Regions from separate parts of the Microcystis ichthyoblabe FBCC-A1114 genome, predicted to be linked through region 3. Evidence: predicted binding sites of a transcription regulator. Region 3 holds the regulator's gene; each other region holds the start of a gene.
The links. Region 3 encodes NtcA, which controls nitrogen genes in cyanobacteria. Its sites were predicted from a motif close to TTTGTANCNNNNGNTACAAA; they were not measured.
Positions count from the first base shown of each region.

Region 1: a site for NtcA is predicted at 2,224-2,243, ahead of ACQY1Y_RS14510 (ferredoxin--nitrite reductase). Genes of this name have one in related genera too.
Region 2: a site for NtcA is predicted at 3,465-3,484, ahead of ACQY1Y_RS00600 (DUF4278 domain-containing protein). Genes of this name have one in related genera too.

Region 1 is NZ_CP191408.1:3,022,517-3,028,424, forward strand. It holds gene ACQY1Y_RS14495 (L-threonylcarbamoyladenylate synthase) at 1-17, opposite strand, end outside; gene ACQY1Y_RS14500 (GIY-YIG nuclease family protein) at 211-738, shown strand; gene trpD (anthranilate phosphoribosyltransferase) at 957-1,991, shown strand; gene ACQY1Y_RS14510 (ferredoxin--nitrite reductase) at 2,415-3,956, shown strand; gene ACQY1Y_RS14515 (PstS family phosphate ABC transporter substrate-binding protein) at 4,351-5,385, opposite strand; gene pstS (phosphate ABC transporter substrate-binding protein PstS) at 5,761-5,908, shown strand, end outside.
Region 2 is NZ_CP191408.1:127,720-133,627, reverse strand. It holds gene ctpC (carboxyl-terminal processing protease CtpC) at 354-1,646, shown strand; gene ACQY1Y_RS00620 (hypothetical protein) at 1,636-1,821, opposite strand; tRNA gene ACQY1Y_RS00615 (tRNA-Gln) at 1,948-2,020, shown strand; gene ACQY1Y_RS00610 (AI-2E family transporter) at 2,022-3,071, opposite strand; gene ACQY1Y_RS00605 (hypothetical protein) at 3,093-3,266, opposite strand; gene ACQY1Y_RS00600 (DUF4278 domain-containing protein) at 3,576-3,968, shown strand; gene ACQY1Y_RS00595 (DUF4276 family protein) at 4,104-4,694, opposite strand; gene ACQY1Y_RS00590 (AAA family ATPase) at 4,694-5,842, opposite strand.
Region 3 is NZ_CP191408.1:1,851,165-1,857,072, reverse strand. It holds gene ACQY1Y_RS08965 (hypothetical protein) at 1-825, opposite strand, end outside; gene fabI (enoyl-ACP reductase FabI) at 1,105-1,881, opposite strand; gene ntcA (global nitrogen regulator NtcA) at 2,096-2,773, shown strand; gene ACQY1Y_RS08950 (DUF3084 domain-containing protein) at 2,781-4,268, shown strand; gene ACQY1Y_RS08945 (Uma2 family endonuclease) at 4,282-4,866, opposite strand; gene ACQY1Y_RS08940 (Uma2 family endonuclease) at 4,946-5,521, opposite strand; gene ACQY1Y_RS08935 (ATP-binding protein) at 5,568-5,908, opposite strand, start outside.

The DNA.
Region 1 (5,908 bases), 1.2 Mb from region 3:
AGAGAAGCAGTAGGCATTGAGAATTGATCATTTTTGGGGACTAATTTAGCCTAAGACTTTTTGGTACAATTTTAAACGGGTAGGGTTGATTCATGAATCAACCCTACCTTGAATCAACCCTACCTTGAATCAATCCTACTTGATCAGCGGTGGATCTGAAAGTTTTTAACACCTACCTACTTATCTCCAACCAATTAGCGACGATTAATTATGAATGAGTCTGATACTTTGGCTAATCTCGAACAATTAGAATACATTCCCTACCTAGATGCCACCGGTAATATCTGTGTTGATTTCCAGGGAAAAATCGGGGTTTATGCCATTTTTGATCGAGAACAAGTCTTAGAGTTTGTCGGCTATTCTCGTGATATTTATCTCAGTTTAAAACAACATCTTGCCCGACAGCCTCAAGCTTGTTATTGGCTAAAAATACAGGTGATTGAGCGTCCTAATCGAACTATTCTCGAATCGATTAAACAAGCTTGGCTAAGAGAAAGTCAGGCAGTAATCAGCAATGAAAAACTCTGGACAGAACCAATTGATGCTAAATTAGCCATGACTGAGACAGAAAAAGAAATTTATCAAAGTGCTGACGAATTGGGGCAAATCAAGTTATTAAAACAGGTATCCAGACGAGTAGAAAACGATGTTTTATCAACTCTAGAAAAACGGGGAGTACAGATGGAAATTCGTTTTAATCCCAAGTTAAAAGAACAGGGTTTGCTCGATTTGAAGTAAAAATTAAGTAGGTAGGCGTTAAAAGTTATCAGATGCCCCCCTTATCAAGGGGGGACTAAGGGGGGATCGGCACCCCCCTTATCAAGGGGGGCAGGGGGGATCGAACCTAAAATTCATTTTTAATTTAATTATAACCAGCTACTTACTAGGAGCGATCGATTCTCCAGACAAACCGCTATGATAGTATATCGCCCCATCCCCACACCAATGGAACAGCGATGACCACTCCAGACTGGCCAAACCTACTGCAGCAACTACTCGATCAAAAATCCCTTTCCCTTAACCAAGCTGAAGAATTAATGACCGGATGGTTAAACGGCCAGATTCCGGAAGTTTTATCGGGGGCGATGTTAGCGGCTTTGCAAGCAAAAGGAGTCTCGGCCGCCGAATTAGCGGGAATGGCCGGAGTTTTACGGCAACAATCTCGCTTAGAAGACCCTAAACCCCATACTACTCCCGTTATCGATACCTGTGGCACCGGCGGTGACGGGGCCTCAACCTTTAATATTTCCACTGCCGTGGCTTTTGTGGCGGCCGCTGGGGGCGCAAAAGTGGCTAAACACGGCAATCGCTCGGCCTCCAGCAAGGTCGGTTCGGCCGATGTTTTAGAATATCTTGGGGTTAATTTAAGCGCCCCTAGCGAGAAAGTGGCGGCGGCTTTAGATGGGGTGGGAGTGACCTTTCTTTTTGCCCCCGGTTGGCATCCAGCCCTGAAAAGTGTGGCTAATCTCCGCAAAACCCTGAAAGTTCGCACGGTTTTTAATCTTCTGGGTCCTCTAGTTAATCCTCTCCGTCCCACAGGTCAAGTTATCGGGGTTTATGACCAGCAATTTCTCACCCCGATGGCCACAGCTTTGGCACAAATGGGAACCCCAAAGGCGATTATTGTTCACGGCCGGGAAAAACTCGACGAGGTGGGGTTGGGAGATCTGACCGATATGGCTTTATTAAATAATGGCGAGGTGATTTCGTCGGCAATCGATCCCTTGTCAATTTCTATCCCTAGAGCCAGTTTAAATGCCCTTAAAGGCGGGGAAGTGCCAGAAAATGCCGAAATCCTCAAAAATGTTCTGCAAGGGGGGGGAACGCCCGCTCAACGGGATGCTGTGGCGATTAATGCCGCTCTTGCCCTACAGGTGGCAGAAAAGGTCACTTTTGGCGATCATACTGCTGGTTTCGCCCTCGCACGCGAGATTTTAGCCAGTGGGTTAGCTTGGCAAAAATTAGAGGAGTTGGTTAAGTTTCTCGCTTAGGAAAATTCAGAGGAGATAGGGTGATAGGGTTTTGGGGTGATAGGGTTTTGGGGTGATAGGGTGATGAGACAGCTTCCCCACTTCCCCCCACCTCCCCACTTCCCCACATCCCCACTTCATAATTCATAATTCATAATTCATAATTTACAATTCCCTGCTCCCTTCCCTCCACACCCCACCTCAATGCACTTACTGCATGATATAAATGCTTAAACACGATGGTGAGCGAATTTCTGTTACAAACAATACAAAATCACCCAAGTTAAAACGAATTAAATAACAAATAGAGACTAGGTAAATTACTAAATTTTTGCTAATGACGACGGTATTTTAAAGAATACTTATTGTTAAATCCCGATTTCTTCATTTCTAACCCGCACCAACTAGAACAATTACACCCACAAATCAGAAGGAGATAGATTCATGGTACAAGCACCTGAAAAAGATGGAACAACTCTCAATAAATTCGAGAAATTTAAAGCCGAGAAAGACGGATTAGCCATTAAAGATGAACTAGATCATTTTGCCCAAATCGGTTGGGAAGCGATGGATAAAACCGATTTAGAACATCGCTTAAAATGGGTGGGGGTTTTTTATCGTCCTGTCACCCCGGGTAAGTTCATGATGCGTTTACGGGTTCCTAACGGCATTATTAGCAGTGAGCAAATGCGCGTTTTAGGGGAAATTGTGCAGCGTTACGGCGATGATGGTAATGCCGATATTACCACTCGTCAGAACTTACAATTACGCGGTATTCGTATCGAAGATATTCCTGATATTTTCCAACGACTAAAATCCGTGGGCATGACTTCGGTACAATCGGGCATGGATAATGTCAGAAATATTACCGGTTCACCCATGGCAGGACTAGACGCAGATGAATTAATTGACACCAGGGAATTAGTCCAAAAAGTCCAAGATATGATTACCAACTACGGTCAAGGTAATTATCAATTTAGCAATCTGCCCCGCAAATTTAATATTGCCATCGAGGGGTGCCGGGATAACTCGGTTCATGCGGAAATTAACGATATTGCCTTTGTTCCTGCCTATAAAGAAGGAGAATTAGGCTTTAATGTCGTGGTGGGTGGCTTTTTCTCGGCTAAACGCTGTGAAGCGGCAATTCCCATGAATGTTTGGGTGAGACCTAATCAGGAGGTGGTGGATTTATGCCGAGGGATTTTAGAAGTTTACCGCGATAACGGATTGCGTGCCAATCGTCAAAAATCCCGTTTAATGTGGTTAATTGATGAGTGGGGAATCGAGGAATTCCGCACGCGGGTGGCTAATCAGTTAGGTTATCCCTTGGCAACGGCAGCCGAAAAAGACGCTATTGACTGGGAAAAACGGGATCATTTAGGAGTTTTTCCCCAAAAACAGGAGGGATTGAGCTATATCGGTCTTTGTGTTCCCGTTGGTCGTCTATTTGCCGATGATATGTTCGATTTAGCCCGGATTGCCGAAGTGTATGGCAGCGGAGAATTGCGTTTAACTGTGGAACAAAACGTGATTATCCCGAATATAGCGGCTGAAAATGTGGCGACTCTTTTAACCGAGCCTTTACTGGTTAAGTTTACCCCCAATCCCGCACCTTTACAACGAGCGCTCGTTTCCTGTACGGGGGCGCAATTCTGCAATTTTGCCCTGATTGAAACCAAAAATAAGGCTGTGGACTTGATTCGTCAGTTAGATGCTGAATTAAATATCCCCCGGGGTGTGCGTATGCACTGGACTGGTTGCCCTAACTCCTGCGGACAACCCCAAGTGGCCGATATCGGTTTGATGGGGACAAAAGCTCGCAAAGACGGCAAAACCGTCGAGGGAGTTGACCTCTACATGGGGGGTAAAGTGGGTAAAGATGCTCACCTGGGAAGTTGTGTACAAAAAGGGATTCCCTGTGAAGACTTAAAATCGGTGTTAACTTCTATCCTCATCGAGCAATTTGGGGCGACACCGAAGGGTTAATTGACAAGTTTCTCGATACGCTGGGGGGTTTATCCCCTCTTTTTTTTTCTGTATCTCTGTTGGGTGAAATTGGCAAACCTTTTGCTATGTTAGGAGGCAGATAGGAGTAGGAAAATCCTTATATATTTTCCTTTCATACTAAATCCGGTTGTTAAAGACTGATTATCTATGGCTCTCTTGGATTTGGTGGGTAAAATGTATTCTAAGATACAGTCCTGCTGGCGAGGGAGTAGAAGGAACCACTCCAGACACAGAGGACACAAAGATCGATCCTATGTAAGTTAAACTTATCACACAGAACCTAGAAGAGCCTATCTATTTATTGCCCCTATTGCCTATTGCCTCTCCTGATATGTAGGCTATACTCAAGGGATTTAGTATGAGATGGGAATCGTTACTTCGCTTCAAATTGAGCTTGTTTGCGAAGTAATTCCCCGATGGTTAAATTGGGTTGAGGTCGGCCATTAAAAACCGTTCCTACCTCAAATTTTTGCAACTGTACCCGTGCCAAATGATAGGCCTCATCCGGTAGGGGAATATAACCAATAGTATCTAATAAATCAGGAACTCGATCGAGATAATATTCGACAAATTTCTCTAAAGCGGGATTCTCTTGGGCTTTTTGGGCATTAACATAAATAAACAAAGGACGAGATAAAGGCTGATATTTACTATCCTCGACATTGCCGCGAGTTGGTTCAATACCGTTAACTTTCAAAGCTTTTAATTTATCCCGATTTTGTTCATAGTAAGCATGGCCAAAATAGCCTAAAGCGTTGGCATCTTGACTGACGGCATTAACTAAAGCTTGGTCATCTTCACTAAAGTTAAAATCCCCACGACTGGCATCTTTGCCGTTAATTACCTCACTAAAAAAATCGTAGGTTCCGGAATCTTTACCCGGCCCGTGAAGGGTAATCGGTTGGTCGGGCCAAGCGGGATTAATTTGATTCCAACGTTTGATTGTATTCTCGGCCGCTGGTTCCCAAATAGTTCTTAATTCTGTGGTGGAAATATCATCAACCCAGTTATTTTGGGGATTGACTACCACGGTTAAAGCATCAAAAGCGATCGGTAGTTCGATAAATCTGACCTTATTAGCATCACATTCTTTTAATTCTTCCACAGAAATCGGCCGAGAAGCATTATTAATATCTATTTCTCCCGCACAAAATTTTCTAAAACCGCCGCCAGTTCCTGAAATATTAGCGTCAATTTTAACATCAGCCAAAGCTTTGTTAGGGGTATTAGCTTTAAAATCTTCGAGAACTTTATCAGTAATTGGTGCTACGGTACTCGAACCATCGATTTTAATTGGTTTTAGATCTTGAGGATTAATATTGGCACAAGCGGGTAAAAGTAGAGCAGTTCCTAGTATGGTTGCGACTACTTTGGTCGGACGAGATAGCTGAGTAAAGATTTCTAGCATAGGTGTCAAAAGGAGAAAGTAAAAACGGGTATTGGGGAGACTTTTCAGTTATCAGTGGGGAAGTGGGAAGAAAAAAGCTGAGGGATGATGGCTAAAAACCTTAATCTTTTCTTTGTTGTTTTTACGTCACTATAATGGTAGGGAAAGAGAAACCCCCTATCTAGACAGGAAAAGTTAGCGGCTTTACCCGCGACTTAAAACTAATGTTCAGTCAAAGTAGATAGTAAAAGAAGTTGAGATTTTTGTCTAGTTATCGAGAAAATTTTTATTGACAATACATTACGTTCTTTTATTCACTTCTTAACCTATTCTTTACCAAGCAGTGGTAACTTTTAGCGTAAGATTTAAGGCAGTTTACGGATCAAAATTAATCCTATGCTCAACAAAAACAGAACCCATTTACTAACAGCCTTATCCCTAGCGACTTTAACAGCGACTTTAACCGCTTGTGGTGGCGACGATACGGCAGGAACTAGCGGAGAGGGAAGCAATAGAATCGCCCAGGTTCCCCTAAAAGGAGAGG
Region 2 (5,908 bases), 1.7 Mb from region 3:
TAGCACTAATTAGAGAAGATGCAAGGGTGATGCAAGGGTTTTAAGAGATTCTAGCAGATTTAAGTGCATTTGGGAAGCTCTCAATCAACCTAAAAGCCCTTTCCTGTAAGGTTTTTACCATTATTCAGCCAACCCTATCTTAGGTCGCGAGGTGGGCTGCTGGCAACTCGATCGCTACTCAAATAACCAGTTTGACAAAGAAAGAGATAATAAATGTTATAACAGTAGTAGTCTACAGGCGTTCTTTTGTCTGTCTCCAGTAAACCTAAACGCTCCTTTTTGCCAAGATATTTCGACGGTCAGCCCGAAAGAGCGTTCCGGCAAGAACAGCCTAATTTATCCGAAAATTACCTATGGTTATCAACAAACGCGGACTTGTTCTCGGTGCTACAGCAGTGGTCCTGTCTACCGTCGCCGTCACGGGGGCGGGATTCCGACTCTCCCAAAGTCAAGCTTTTTTTCAGGAAAGTCCCAAGGAAACCGTTGATGAGGTTTGGCAGATCATCAACCGCACTTATTTAGATGGCACTTTTAATCAATCGGACTGGAACGCCATCCGCAATCAGTATTTAAATCGTTCCTACAAAAATCAAGAGGAAGCATACACCGCTATCCGCGAGATGTTGAAAACTCTCAATGATCCCTATACCCGTTTTATGGATCCCAAAGAGTTTAACAATATGAGAATCGATACATCGGGAGAATTGACCGGGGTAGGGATTCAATTGACCAAAGATGAGAAAACCAAGCAGTTAGTCGTGGTTTCACCCATTGAAGATACTCCCGCTTCTAAAGCTGGTGTGCTGCCCAAAGATGTGATTATCGCTATCGATGGTAAATCTACCGCAGACATGGAACTCGATCAAGCGGTGAGCATGATCCGAGGCAAAGTGGGGACAAGCGTTAAGATCACGATTCAACGGGGTGAGGAGAAGAAAGAATTGACTCTTACCCGGGCTAAAATTGAAATTCACCCGGTACGCGCCCACACAGAAAACACCCCGATCGGTAAAGTCGGTTATATCCGTCTCAATCAATTTAGCGCCCAAGCTAGTGGCGATATGAGTCAAGCGATTCGCGAATTGGAAGCTGAACAGGTGAAGGGTTATATTCTCGATCTGCGTTCCAACCCCGGCGGTTTACTCTACGCCAGCATCGAAATCGCTCGGATGTGGATACCCGATGGTTTAATTGTCTCTACGGTCGATCGCAAAGGGGTGACGGAACGTCAACGGGCCAACAATCAAGCTTTGACTAATAAACCTCTAGTTGTTCTCGTCGATGGTGGTTCCGCTAGTGCCAGTGAAATTCTCTCCGGAGCTTTACAGGATCATGATCGGGCGGTTATTGTCGGTACGAAAACCTTTGGTAAGGGATTAGTGCAATCGGTACGCAGTCTTAGTGACGGTTCCGGATTAGCGGTGACAATTGCCAAGTATCTCACCCCCGACGGACGCGACATCAATAAAGATGGTATTCATCCGGATGTGGAGTCGGAACTGAGCGAGGAAGAGCGCAAAAATCTTCAACAGGAACGGGATCGGGTGGGAACTTTCCAGGATCCTCAATTCAAGAAAGCTTTTGAAATCTTGGAAAAAGAAATCGCGGAAGGTAAGAAAACGCCCACCAATACCGCTAAACAATAGGTTGACATTTGCCCGCTCGAATTAAACCCACCCGACGGGCGAGCGCTTCTCCCCGCTCGGCAAAAGGACCCCAGTATTGACCATTAACTGGGGTTTTTCCGTTTTCTAGGGCTATAATCTGACAAATTCCCGTATTTTCCTGGACAATGTACCAGTTTTGTGCGCTATTATCCATAGATTTTTCTCCTTAATCCCTCTATTCCCTTGTTTATAGCGTCTCTCAATCCCGAAGTAAAAAATTTTTATCAACTTCTTGACAAAACCGGGGAGATAAATGCTAATATTAAAAAGGTCTGTCCAATGGGGATTAGCCAAGCGGTAAGGCAGCGGGTTTTGGTCCCGCCATTTCCTAGGTTCGAATCCTAGATCCCCAGTTTAAGATTTTTTATTCCCAGTCCGCCAATGATTGAGAATATCCTCGATCAAAGCTTCCTTTAGCCAAATACGACCGATAAGCGTCAGGGGAACCGCCAGAAATAGCCCTAAAAAGCCAAAAATCGAGGCAAAAAACAACTGGGCCAACAGGGTAAAAGCGGGTAAGAGCTTGAGCGACCGCACTGTTAAAATGGGCAACGGTGGATGATGGTCGAAATACTGAATTAACAGATAAATACTGCTGTAGAGTAGTAAAACCGCCCAGGATTGCCAGGGAGCTTCCAGAAGGGCGATAGAAAAGGGTAAAATCGTGCTTAGAACCGGCCCGAGGTTGGGGATAAAGGTGAGAAATCCTGCGAGAATAGATTGGGAAAAAGCGAGGGGAATGCCAATCAGGGATAGACCCAAACAACTGCCCAAGGTCATAATCAACATATGACAGAAAATCCCTTTTAGCCAAGCTTTTAAATCTCGATCGCAGTGTTCTAGGATCGATCGTACCCTAGAACGGTAGAAAGCGGGAAATAAACGCAGAAAGCAACGGTAGTAAGCGGCAGGATCGGCGAGAATCATCAAGCTCAGGGCAATAATTAGCAGTAAGCTGAGGATAATGCCAAAAGTACCGTAAAAAATGCTCAAACCCCGGCCAGCAATTTGGTTAATTAGGGGTTGTAATTGAGCCAGCAGCGTTTTAAAGTCTGGAAAGACAGTGGCCAGACTAGGATCGAGATAATCCTCAAGACGATGCACTTGTCCCCAGAGTCTTTCTATCGCTTGGGGTAATAAACTAAATAATTGGCGAAATTGTTGGACTAAAGCGGGTATAATTACTAAAAAAATACCGATAATACCAATAAAGAAGCCAAAAAGGGTGATAATTAGGGCGTAGGAACGCTTCAGGTGATGACGCTGCCACCAAGTCACAGCCAAATTTAAAATCTGAGCCAGAAGAATCGCCATCAATAATAATAAAAGAATCTGTCGAATCTGCCAGAGAATCAACAGACAAAAGACTAACAGGACTAAACCGAAGCTGCTGCCAAAAGTCATGATGAGTAAGGAGAAAAATTCCTAATCAGTTATTGTCCGTCTCCAGAGGGCAAAAACCGTGAGCAGAAAAGGAGTAAAAACCAGAATTAAAGTGTTAAGAGGACCAGGAGCGATCGATAATAAAGGGGCAAGATATTTAATTCCCAGGGAAATTAAAGCCGATATCAAGATTATTTTGATAATAAAGCCGCTCATAGATGAATGTTTAGGGGACACCAGCACTATCTTATCCCTGAAGAGGTTAAAAATTGCTCAAAATCTGGCAATCATCCCCCTTAATCCTCAAATCCCTAGAGGCTCCTTTGGTGGGCAACCAAACTCAGCCGGAAAAGGATACTATGGCCAACCAGAAAATATTAAATTTTTATAAAGTTTTTTCAATTTCCCTAACAAAATGTAAAAATAGATACAGAATAAGAAATAAGATCTTTTCGTTTGTTGACCCTAAATAGGGACGACAAGGGGGATTAAAGTCACTTTAAAGCATTGCAGGGAGTCAGTGATATTATGTTAGCCTATCGAGGAGTTAAGTACGAAAGGGATTCTCTCCCCTTGGAGATGAAGACTGGAGATATCGGGGGTAAATATCGAGGTCAAGACTGGAATCACCATTATCCTCGCCATATGCTCCAATTAGAGCCGAAACTGCATCGTCAGTATCGTGGGGTTGCCTACAGCACCCGTCCTCATCTTGCTGGACAAGTCATCCCAAGCACTTGTCCGTTGCCGGTTGTCAAACCCCCTATTGTCGTCCAAGAGGAAACCCTTTCTAGCGTCCATCTGAGCAATATTCGTCTTCGTCTGGAACGTCGTTTACAAATCGCTCAAGAGAATGGGGATGAAACCCTCGTTAATCTCTTGAAAAAAGAATCCCAAGACTTAGCCTTAAACTGCTAGATTAGCGGTTTTTTTACCACTTTCCCCCCGGCAAAACCGGGGGGAATATTTTTGGGCGCAAAAATCTTATCGATAGAAATTATCACCCTGGTTAGGAGTTTACAGGCTTTTAATTATATTAGGTCGAGGTCTATTTTAGTTCTGGTTCGGATTGGGGCGTTGTATCATTTCCACAACATTTTTGATACCTTGGATAAAAGTTTGAAAACTACGCGATTTATTTTCAGTTAGGGAAAGATGGGGGGCAATCTGTTTAGAGTGGGTTCCTGCATAATACTCTTTCACTAGCTTTTTTAATTCTTGTTTGGCCGAGTTAAGCAGGTCCGGTTCTCTGTATTTACTTTTATTTTGTTTTTGGCCGAGACTATTTAAATTATACGCCTTGGCCACCGCTGCTAAATCTCCCAGAAACCAAGATTCTAATTCATGGCAAATAATCCGAATTAAGACTTGAGCATCACTGGCATTTTGACAAATTTCTCCTAGGTCTTTTTTGAGTTTTTGACAGTCGTGGGAATCCTGATCATGGACAATAATAAATTTGGTATTGGGACTAGATTTATTGAAAGCTTTGAGTTTTATAGGAATAGATTTTGCTAGGTCTTGTTTACCTTGATGACTAATACATATATAGCTTATTTCTGGGGGAATAAGTTTAGGCAAAAGTTCTTCTAACACATTTTTTATAGATGACTCTTCTAACAAAAATACGATATCATAGTTCATTAGGGTTCTACTCCTTCAAACCAGCCTTGATTCCAAAGATAGCCGGGTAAATCGCCTTCCGCTACTAAGTTTTTGAGGATTTCGTTATCGGCAGCCCTATGGATTTGGGTGATACCTTGGGATTTAATTAGCCAGAAAATACTAGCTAGTGGAACCGCATTGATAAAATCGGGGGAGTGGCTAGAAACAAATACCTGACCCCCCTGATCGCTATAGTGGGCGAATTCTTCGGCTAGTTCTTTTAATAAAGTAGGATAAAGTTGGTTTTCTGGTTCTTCGACACAGAGTAGGGGATGAGGATTGGGATCGAATAGTAATATTAAATAAGCGAACATTTTCATAGTCCCGTCAGAAACATAGCGATCAATAAAAGGATCTTTAAAGGCCTGATCTTGAAAACGTAAAATCAAGCGACCGTCTTCGGTTTCTTTGGCTTCCACAGAGGAAATACCCGGAACTCGTTGTTTCATTTTTTCGAGAATTTGCTGAAAAATTTCGGGATATTGTTGATAAATATATTGAGCAACTGTAGCTATATTGTCGCCAGTGGGGGATAAGTGTTCAGCGTAAGATATTTCTTTACTTCCTCTAGCTTCGCTAATATGAAAGTCAGAAACGTGCCAATTTTCAATCAGAGAACGAAAGGCTGTAGCGGCTTTAAAACGTTGAAATTGTCCTAATCCTTTGATTGCTAGTATGTCGTTAGATTCTAGCTGTTGTTCTTCTCGATCGAGTTCTTTATCCGGTTTGCTAAAATCTTCTTCGTTGGTGATAGCATATCCTTGACCAAGTTGAAAATCTAAAAAATGAAAAGGTTTACCGTGTTCACCCCTTTTATAGCGAAGTATTTCGCGTTTGATAACGGGGCGATTATTGTTTTGTCCAATTATGATTTGATAAGTAACCAGACGTTCTGTATCTAAGATTTTCATGCGAAATTGCAGATCGATTTCAATATCTTCCTGTTCTTGACCTCTAGTGATAATTTCTCTATAACCGCCGCGAATTTGTAAAGCTTGGCGAATGTTGTTTTTGAGGGCATCTCGCAGAAAACCAAAAATATCAAATAGAGTAGATTTTCCCGTGCCGTTAGCTCCAATAATCACACAAAAAGGGGGAATATCTCTTATGTGTATGTTTTTAAACATAAGTAGTCATGCAAAATTAATTACCCAAATAAAAAATTAAGAAGTATAATACATAAAAAAACGAAG
Region 3 (5,908 bases):
CCATTGCCGATCGCTAGACTTATCTAAAAGGGTAATATTACCCGTGGGAGAGTAGAAAGATAGTAAAACTTCGCCTTCCGCCTCTAAATTTAAGTTTAACCGATCACTGGAACGCAATTTTATTGCATAGGCTTTTCCTTGTCCCTCGCTGAGAATTGCCTCGATAACTTCCTCCCCCCCCGCGTCTAAACTTTCGATCGCTTGGTAGGATAGGCCAGACTGTAAAGATTGTAACTGATTCCAGGCCAAACCACTCCATAGTTGACCCAGGCTTGTATCAAAACTTGGTCTTTCTGTCAATTCGGGAAATAGCTGAAAAAAGGCAGTATCAGTGAGTAAATTAAAGACTATACCGCTTAAGCGTAATTGATTCACTTGTTCTCGCCATTTTTCTCGCTGTTGCTCGTTGTAGCTACCTAATGCTTCTCTAGTGCCAGAATCGAGACGTTCTAAGCGATCGAGTATTTCTGCTCCTAGAATGTCTCTTTGTTCCTGTTTCTGTTTTTCCTCTTTGATATCCCCATAGCGGAGGTTAAACAATTCATTGACGAGATTTTTAAAAAACTGACTATCAATTCCCAACTCTAGACGACGCTTTCTCATCTCAGTTTTCCGTTGCCATGCCGTATCTGTGGCAGAATTAAAATTATTTTCCTCCGTGGCAAAAACTGGTTTAACGGTTTCGTGTTGATTGCTGTGTTTAACCCACTGTTTCCCAATTAACCAGCCTATTGCCGCCGATAATAACATCAAGAGGCAAAAAATAGCGATTCTGCCAGAACAGCCGAGAAAAACGGGCGATTTATTCCGATAATTGGCGGCCATTGTCTTCTTAGACGATTTAGGGTTTTGGTCTGTAAAGATGAGATTAACACAAATAATAGGCTAAGACGCATTTTAATCGCCTATCCTGAGATTCGCCGAATCTTCCCCAATCCCTTCACCAATGCAAAAATGAAAAGCATCATTGAGAAATTGTTTGAAAATAGGGAATAAATTGTGAAAAAATTAAATGAACCTTCAGACCGATCACAATTAACCCCAAAGAAGTCAAAAATCCCCCTTCAGAACCCCGTGACACTAATAACTAATAACTGAATAAAACTACATTCCCATAATTTCGTAACCGGAATCTACATAAATAATCTGACCGGTAATACCACTAGAAAGATCACTGGCTAAAAAAGCGGCCGTATTTCCTACCTCAATTTGTGTCACGGTGCGATGTAAAGGAGCGATTTCTTCCACATGATGGATCATATCAAGAATTCCCCCCACGGCCGAAGATGCTAAGGTGCGAATTGGACCGGCAGAAATACCATTAACTCGGATCTTTTGGCCACCTAATTCCGCAGCTAAATAGCGAACACTCATTTCTAAACCGGCTTTTGCCACCCCCATTAAATTATAGTTAGGAATTACCTTGACACCGCCGAGATAGGTAAGAGTGATAATACTTCCCCCTTCCGTCATCAAGGGTTTAGCCGATCGCGCTAGACGGGTTAGGGAAAAAGTGCTAATATCTAGGGATTTAGTGAAAGCTTCCCGGGGGATGGCGGTAAAATCGCCCGTTAAACCCTCTTTATCGGCAAAAGCGAGACAGTGAATCAAAATATCCAGTTTACCCCATTTTTCCGCCACTGTAGCGAAAGTATCTTCTACCTGTTGGTCATTTTGGACATCGCAGGGGACATAAAAAGCGGGATTAAGTTCATCGGCCAATTCTCGCACTTTTTTCTCAAAACGGCCTTTTTCGTCGGGGAGATAGGTGACACCGATATTTGCACCAGCTTGATGGAGTTGTTGAGCAATTCCCCAAGCGATCGAGCGATTATTGGCAATTCCTGTCACTAGGGCGTTTTTTCCCGTTAAATCTAACATAGTTCTCGTTTCTCTTACAAAAATCTCCCCAATAGCCGACCCCAGCGAGATTCGGTATAATAGGGATACAGATAACGGGGCAGCAATGATCACCCCTCCCCTATTGTCTGGCAAAAAGCGCCCAAAACTTTTCCCAGTTTAGCGAGCGGTTGTGTTTAATAGAGGTGACACTCGTTGGATAATAAAAACAATTTTCCCCTTTTTTGGATGTGAGATGGACTTATCATTAATACAAGATAAACCCCTAGCAGATGTGTTCCGTCGAATCGGCAGCGGCAATTTCCCCCCGGTGGTGGAGTTGTTCGAGCGTGGCAAAACGATCTTTTTCCCGGGAGATCCCGCCGAAAGAGTCTATTTTTTGCTGAAAGGAGCCGTTAAGTTATCGCGAGTCTATGAAGCGGGAGAGGAAATTACCGTGGCTCTACTGCGGGAAAATAGCGTCTTTGGTGTGCTATCCTTACTGACTGGTCAGCGATCGGATCGTTTTTATCATGCCGTGGCTTTTACTCCGGTAGAATTACTCTCGGCCCCGATCGAGCAGGTAGAAAGATCCCTCCGCAATAATCCCGATTTATCAATGTTGATGCTGCAGGGTTTGTCCTCGCGGATTCTGCAAACGGAAATGATGATCGAAACCTTAGCTCACCGGGATATGGGTTCACGTTTGGTCAGTTTTTTATTAATTCTCTGTCGTGATTTTGGGGTTCCCACCACCGATGGCATCCGGGTGGATCTAAAATTGTCTCACCAAGCGATCGCAGAAGCGATCGGTTCTACCCGCGTCACTGTCACCCGTTTATTGGGAGAGCTGCGGGATCAAGAAATGGTCTCAATTTACAAGAAGAAAATTACCGTCCATAATCCCGTCGCTCTCAGTCAACAATTTACCTAAATTCTGGATGACTAGCGCTTATATTTTAGTTTTGGCCATCGTGGTTTTAGGTGGTCTGATAGCTGCGGTTGGCGATCGCATAGGTAGCCGTATCGGTAAGAAAAGGATGCGTTTATTTAATCTGCGTCCGAAACAAACCGCAACTTTGATGACGATTGTAACGGGAATTTTGATCGCCGGTTCGACTTTAATTGTCTTATTTGCTTCTAGTAAATCCCTGCGTCAAGGGGTTTTTGAACTGGATCGCCTGTTAAATGAACGTCGTGCCGCTATCAAAGATTTAGAAAGTCAGGTAAGAAAAACCACCGAACAAAAAAATCGAGTGGAAAAGGCTTTAAAAACGGCTAAAAGTGAACAGATAGCTGTGCAGAAACGTCTAGAGGTTCTTAATAAAAATTATCAAGCTTCTCGTCAACGTTTGCGATTAGTTTCGGGACAGTTGGAAAAGTTTCGCAAGGAAGTGGCTAATTTAAATAATGAACGAGTCATTTTAACTAATCAAAAGGCACAGTTAACCAGTCAACGGGATCAATTGTCCCAACAAAAATCAATTCTTTCTAGTCAGATCAATCAACTACAAACCACCGTTCAAGTTAGAGATAAAGAGTTAGCTAATCAACAAAAATTATTAACAACCAGACAAGCGCGACTTCAACAGTTGGAAACTCAACAAAAAACCCTACAGCTAGAAATTGATCGCCGGGATCAACGTATTGGAGAACTCGATCGATCGATTGTGGATAAAAATTTTGCTTTGGAACAGCGCGAGGGAAAATTAAAAGATTTAGAAACCCAAATGGCTTTTCTTAAGCGGGAAGTGGAAGTTTTAGAACAATACTATCAAACCTATCAAGAATTGCGGGAAAAACAAATCGCTATTTTCCGGGGACAGGTGTTATCTTTTGGAGCTTTTCGTATTGTCGATCCCCAAGCTATTGTCGCTGTTATTGATAAGTTATTGCGGGAAGCGAATATAAATGCTATCCGTGCCACCCAACCGAATCAGCCTAATTTTGACCAGCGTTTAGTTAAGATCACAAAAGCACAGGTAGAACAGTTAAGTCAACAATTACAGGACGGTAAAGAATATGTGGTGAGAATCCTTTCCGCAGGTAATTATGTCTTAGGAGAAAGCGAGATTCGTGTCTTTGCTGATGTGGTTCCCAATCAAAGAGTTTTTGAGGAGAAACAGGTGATCGCTACCGTTTCTATTGATCCCCAAAATATGACAGAAGAAGACCTACAAAAGCGATTAGATTTACTCTTAGCTTCGGCTCAATTTCGCGCTAGAAGTGCGGGAGTTTTAGGGTCAATTCAAGTGGAAGATGGTTTATTAACTACGGTAGTTAACTTTATTGGTCAAGTGAAAAAGTCGGGTAATTCTATCGAGACACTTGAGGCAGTTGCTGCTAGTAAAACTAATACATCTGGACCTTTAACTTTGCGTTTAGTAGCGGTAAAAGATGGTAAAATTGTTTTTAGTACGTCTTCTTAAAAGATAGCTAAAGTTAGGATTTGAGATTAAAATCAACTCCTTCGTAAATATCGGCAAGATTTAAGCTAATTCCTAAAGAATCTAGGGATATAATTCCCCTTGCTGGGGTGTATTCTTGCAGTAACCAATTATTTTCCGAGGTTTTGCTATAGGATTCTATTAGTATCTCCTCTTGACTGACGAGAAGATATTGGTTTAATTGGGGTATAGAACGATAATAACGAAATTTATCACCCCGATCATAACCAGAGGTGGAAGGGGATAAAACTTCGATAATTACACAGGGATTTAAAATTTCATCGTTGCGATTATCACTAAATAATGGTTCCCCAGCAATGATCATTAAATCTGGGTATAAACCGCGATTATACTGGGGTATCCATAGTCGTAAATCACTGGGAAAGACTTCATAAATAGTTTTCCTTAAAGCATTGTCTAACAAGCGAATTAAATTGCGTACCAGTCGATTATGATTGATGCTTCCCCCTGTCATCTCGATAATTTCTCCGTCGTGATATTCCTGTTTAGTTTCCGCTCTAGTTTCTAAATTACGATATTCTTCTAAGCTGAGGGTTTTGGTAGGAGATCGAGTTAGCATTTTCTCTGTCACAGAATTTTTAATCCTCCCGATTATAACCTAGATCACAGAAAAAAGGTTATCATTCATCAATTATTCTTCAATTAAAATCAACTCCTTCGTAAATATCGGCAAGATTTAAGCTAATTCCTAAAGAATCTAGGGATATAATTCCCCTTGCTTGGGTGTATTCTTGCAGCAACCAATTATTTTCTGAGGTTTTGCTATAGGATTCTATTAATATCTCCCCTTGACTGACGAGAAGATATTGGTTTAATTGGGGTATAGAACGATAATAACGAAATTTATCACCCCGATCATAACTAGAGGTGGAAGGGGATAAAACTTCGATAATTACACAGGGATTTAAAATTTCATCGTTGCGATTATCACTAAATAATGGTTCCCCAGCAATGATCATTAAATCTGGGTATAAACCGCGATTATACTGGGGTATCCATAGACGTAGATCGCTAGATTGAAGACGATAATTAGTTCCTCTTAAAGCTAATTTTAGCAGGACAATAAGATTAATGAGAATACTATTATGATTGATGCTTCCCCCTGTCATCTCGATAATTTCCCCGTCGTGATATTCGTGTTTAACCTCGGCAATGGTTTCTAAATTACGATATTCTTCTAAGCTGAGGGTTTTGGGAGGAGATTGAGTCAACATTTTTCCAGATTAGATATTCTTTTATTTAATCATAACACAATTAATGCTACCTATTTAATTCTAATTCCCCTTGGAGAAAATCAACAAATTGTCTGGCAGTTCTTCCCGATCGCCCATTATGTTGGGTTGCCCATTGTTTGGCACGAAATTCTAAGTCTTCTAAGCTAATTTTTAATTTAGCTAAACTGGCTAAATGACGCACTATTTCCAGATACTTTTCTTGATTAGCTGGTTCAAAAGTTAGGGTTAAACCAAAGCGATCACTAAAGGATAATTTTTCTTGTACTGTGTCCCAATTATGCACTTCATCCCCATCTTTTGGTCGGGGTCGATCGGCAAAAAATTCTCTGACTAAATGTCGGCGATTAGAAGTGGCATAAACTACGA